2 regions of the Acidaminococcus fermentans DSM 20731 genome follow, and region 2 is predicted to be linked to the other one. Evidence: a T-box and tRNA genes for the amino acid it is inferred to sense, from the RefSeq annotation. Region 2 holds a T-box; the other holds one or more tRNA genes.

Region 1 (2,479 bases), 980 kb from region 2:
CACCTATCTGGTGGATGAGAAGCTGAAGGAAATCGTGGAATACAATCCCAACATTGACCATGTGTGGACCATCGACAAGAAGGGGAAGGACAACAATCTGCGGGCCCTGTGGGCCATGAGCCGGAAAATCACCGACGCCCATTTCGATGTGCTGATCAACCTGCACCCCAATGAACGGTGCTCCTTCATCGATGCCATGGCGGTGGTGCCGGTGAAGGTTGGGGCTTCCCATTTCCTGTTTCGGGGCTTCTTCCGTCCCTGGCTGAAGCTGAACCGGAAAATCCATGCGGCGGATATGTACCTGGATGTACTGAAACGGATCGGGGTGGAGAACCTCCGGAACAATGGACTGGAAGTGTTCCCGGGACCGGAGCACAAACAGGCGGCGGAAGCCTATTGGGCGGCCCAGGATCTGAAGCCGGAAGAAAAAGTGGTGGGATTCAACATCGGCAGTGCGGTGGTGACCAAACGGTGGGCCCCGGAACGGTTCGCCCAGGTGGCGGATACTCTGGCCGGGGAAGGATACCGGACGGTGTTCTTCGGGGGCCCCATGGATGAGGAGATGGTCCGGGAGGCGGTTTCCTTCATGAAGAGCCGTCCCATGGTGGCCACCGGGAAATTTTCCCTGGGAGAACTGGCAGCGGCCATGAGCCGGTGCAGCCTGATCATCACCAACGACAGCGGCCCCATGCATGTGGCCATCAGCCAGAAGGTACCCATTGTGGCCATGTACGGGCCCAGCCATCCGGAACTGTACGGTCCCTATACGAAAATGGCCATCATTGTCCGGGCGGAACCGCCCTGTGACGGGTGCCGGAAGGGGATGAAGCACCACTGCGATGACATGCGCTGCATGCGGGATCTGACGGTGAAACAGGTGCTGAAAGCGGCCCACCGGTGGCTCCGTGAAAAAAAATAAAGTTTTTTTGAAAAAAGGCTTGCAATATTTTAGATTATCTTGTATACTAAACAAGTCAGCGGTTGAGAAACCAAAGACATGATGGTCCGCTAGCTCAGCTGGTAGAGCACCTGACTCTTAATCAGGGTGTCCAGAGTTCGATCCTCTGGCGGATCACCATTTTTTTTGGCCGGATGGTCAAGCGGTTAAGACACCGCCCTTTCACGGCGGTATCGGGGGTTCGATTCCCCCTCCGGTCACCAACTTATGGGCGCTTAGCTCAGCTGGGAGAGCGTCTGCCTTACAAGCAGAATGTCAGCAGTTCGATCCTGTTAGCGCCCACCACAAAAGAAGACGATACATGCGTAACGCTGTATCGTCTTCTTTATTTTGTTTTTTTTTTGTCAGGAGGTTGATACCCTGTGGAACCGGGAGTCGTGCAGGGCCTCTGGCCAAACCCTCTACCCGCTGACGCGGGTCCTTTCTCTCTTTCAGGGAGACACAGCCCCCTGACTACCTGGCTCATTTGCGGGCGGCCGGGCCTGCCGCCCCTGCGGATGGGTGCAGCCTGTCCCCTAACCACCTAACCACCTAACCACTTAACCACCTAACCACTTAACCACTTAACCACTTAACCATGCCCCCTCCCAAATAGCAGGGATTTTCCTTTCTGCCTCGAATATACTCATCAATCCCTGTTCATCCTTGGGAAAGGAGGGTTCTTATGGCAATGCAACTGTTTTTTGTGGGGGTTGTGCTGCTGATCATTGAGGGATTGATCCCCGGGTTCGGGGTCTTTGGCATCAGCGGCATCCTTTGTCTTCTGGGTTCTTTGTATTTTATCCTGGGAGCCACGGCCCAGGCGGCGGCCCTGGTGGGCGGTCTTTTGCTGGTACTGGTGCTCCTGGGGCTGTGGCTGATCCGCCGGGGTCCCGGAAGCTGGCTGGGCCGTCAGGTGACCCTCCATCTCCGGTCCACGGCGGCCCAGGGCTATACGGGCAGCCAGGAACGGCAGGACCTGCTGGGGAAAACCGGCGTGGCCCAGACAGTGCTCCGTCCCTCTGGCCGGGCCCTGATCGACGGTGAACTGGTGGATGTGATTACGGAAGGTGAATTCTATGAACCGGGGACGGCTGTCCGTGTGGTGGCTGTAACCGGAGGTCGGACCGTAGTCCGGAAGGAGGAAAAGAAATGATTGCCGTATTGGGAAGTACCGTATTTCTGGTGGCCGTCCTGGCCCTGATCATCCTGTTCCTGCATTTTGTCCCTCTGGGGCTGTGGATCTCCGCCATGGCCGCCGGGGTCAACGTGCACATCTTCACCCTGGTGGGCATGCGGCTCCGCCGGGTCATTCCTTCCAAGATTATCCTGCCCCTGGTAAAGGCCAACAAGGCCGGGCTGGATGTGAATGTGGACCAGCTGGAAGCCCATTACCTGGCCGGCGGCGATGTGGACCGGGTGGTGGATGCCCTGATCGCCGCGGAACGGGCGGCTATCCCCCTGACCTTTGAACGGGCGGCGGCCATCGACCTGGCCGGCCGGGATGTGCTGGAAGCGGTCCAGATGAGCGTCAATCCCAAG
Region 2 (2,479 bases):
GCTCCAGGGAGCCCATGCCCAGCGGGTGAAGAACCTGGCCTACTACAAGGATCACGGAGAACAGTGCCGGAAGAGCATTGCCCGGCTCACCACCCAGCTCCGGAGCGTCATGCGCATGGCCCGGACCAGACTGCCGGTGCCCGCCAAGGAAGGGGAACTGGTGCCCGGAATGGTGTGGCGGGCACTGAAGGTGAATGATCCCCGGGTGTTCTACCAGCGGGAAACGGTCTCCAGCCCGGATTTTACCGTGGATCTGATGCTGGATGCTTCGGCATCCCGGGGCGAATACCAGCAGGTGATTGCTTCCCAGGCTTATGTGATCGCTGAAAGCCTGCGCCAGTGCGGGATCCCCTACCAGGTGTATTCCTTCTGCACCCTGCGGAATTATACGGTGCTCACCCTGTTCAAGGATTATGCCGACAAGAAGCGGTGTACCAACATCTTCAACTATGTAGCAACCGGCTGGAACCGGGACGGCCTGGCCCTTCGGGGTGCCCGGCAGCTGATGGGGGATTTTACCCGGACAAAAAAAATCCTGATTATGCTCACCGACGGGGAACCCAACGACGACAAGCCCCTGGTGGGGGACGGACTGTTCAGTTCCTCAGAATACCGGGATGAAAAGGCCGTGGCCAATACGGCGGATGAAGCTGCCGCCCTCCGCCGGGAGGGAATCCGGATCATTGGCCTGATCAACGGGGAGAACCAGCACATCATGAAAGACGCCCGGAAGATCTTCGGGGAGGACTGTGTGGAAGTCCGGGACCTGGACAAAATGGCCGACAGCGTGGGCAGGATGCTCACCCGGCAGATCGAGGCGCTGTGAAAAGCAGTGCAGGGTGAAGAGCCAGGAACGGTGGAAATCCAATGCTGCATTGCAATGCTGTAGGGGCCGCACGCCGGGCGGCCCGCTGGATGATCGTCTGGCGGTGCATTCTGCGGGGCGCCGGGCCTGCACCCCCTGCGGTTTTATGTTGATTGCGGGCAAACTGACATCTTCCATTCCCCATTGACAATCCTGCGCCCCCTTGTTACAATGACTCCATACACCCATACAGTCAGAGGCTGTGACGGGAAGGAGTACAGCGCCCCTTGCATCGGCAGAGAGGATGCGGTTGGTGGAAGCATCCGGGCAATGCGCTGGAAGTCGTCCCTGAGCCGGCAGGAGGAAAGACCTGCCCGTTTCGGCACGTTACGCCTTTGAGGTGCTCAAGCAATTGAGAATGTAGGTGGTACCGCGAACAACTCGTCCTATACAGCAGGACGGGTTTATTTTTTTAAGGAGGCAGAGTTATGGCAGAAGAAAACAACATCCCCAAGGTCTATGATCCGGCTGCGGTGGAGAAAAAATGGTATGCATACTGGACCGAAAAGGGCTTTTTCCATCAGCCGGTGGACAAGAGCCGGAAACCCTTCAGTGTGGTGATCCCGCCTCCCAACATCACCGGCAAGCTCCACATGGGCCATGCCCTGGACAATACCCTCCAGGACATCCTGGTGCGCTGGCACCGGATGATGGGGGACAACACCTGCTGGCTGCCGGGCTATGACCATGCAGGCCTGGCCACCCAGATCAAGGTGGAAGAAGAACTGAAGAAGAAGGAAGGCCTGACTCGCTACGACCTGGGCCGGGAAGAATTCGTGAAACGGGTCTGGAAATGGAAGGAAGCCTACGGGGACGAAATCGTCCGCCAGCTGAAGAGCCTGGGGATTTCCTGCGACTGGGACCGGCAGCGGTTCACCATGGATGAAGGCCTGAGCCGGGCTGTCCGGGAAGCTTTCGTGAGCCTTTATGAAAAGGGCCTGATCTACAAGGGAACCCGGATGATCAACTGGTGCGTGAACTGCCGCACGGCTCTGTCCGACGTGGAAGTGGAACACCAGGATGATGCAGGGGCCCTGTGGCACATCAACTACCCCATCGTGGGCGAAAAGGACCAGTATCTGACCATTGCCACCAGCCGTCCGGAAACCATCCCTGGGGATACGGCCGTGGCCGTGAATCCCAAGGATGAACGGTACGGGAAACTGGTGGGGAAGAAAATCGCCCTGCCCACCACCAACCGGGAAATCCCCATCATCGCCGATGAATATGTGGACCTGGAATTCGGTACCGGCGCGGTGAAGATCACCCCGGCCCATGACCCCAACGACTATGAAGTGGGCCAGCGGCACAACCTGGAACAGATCGTGGTCATCGGTCTGGACGGGAAGATGACCAGGGAAGCCGGCAAATATGAAGGGGAAGACCGGTATGAATGCCGGAAGCACATTGTCCAGGATCTGAAGGATATGGGCCTGCTGGTGAAGATCGAAGACGCTCCCCACTCCGTAGGCCACTGCCAGCGCTGCCACCATGTGGTGGAACCCATGGTGTCCACCCAGTGGTTCGTGAAGATGAAACCCCTGGCGGAAGCCGCCATCAAATGCGTCACTGAAGGCCACACGGAATTCGTGCCCAGCCGGTTCACCAAGACCT

The links. A T-box is a leader RNA that pairs with one kind of tRNA and senses whether it is charged. The one in region 2 lies ahead of ACFER_RS02105 (valine--tRNA ligase), so its partner is inferred to be a tRNA-Val.
Region 1: it has a tRNA-Val gene. The T-box ahead of ACFER_RS02105 (valine--tRNA ligase) is inferred to sense a tRNA for this amino acid. The anticodon was not compared.

Annotation. Positions count from the first base shown of each region.
Region 1 covers NC_013740.1:1,822,616-1,825,094, reverse strand. Annotated here, with positions in the region: gene ACFER_RS08415 (glycosyltransferase family 9 protein) at 1-919, shown strand, start outside; tRNA gene ACFER_RS08410 (tRNA-Lys) at 1,003-1,078, shown strand; tRNA gene ACFER_RS08405 (tRNA-Glu) at 1,087-1,161, shown strand; tRNA gene ACFER_RS08400 (tRNA-Val) at 1,168-1,243, shown strand; gene ACFER_RS08395 (NfeD family protein) at 1,623-2,093, shown strand; gene floA (flotillin-like protein FloA) at 2,090-2,479, shown strand, end outside.
Region 2 covers NC_013740.1:467,892-470,370, forward strand. Annotated here, with positions in the region: gene ACFER_RS02100 (VWA domain-containing protein) at 1-826, shown strand, start outside; T-box leader at 1,059-1,257, shown strand; gene ACFER_RS02105 (valine--tRNA ligase) at 1,294-2,479, shown strand, end outside.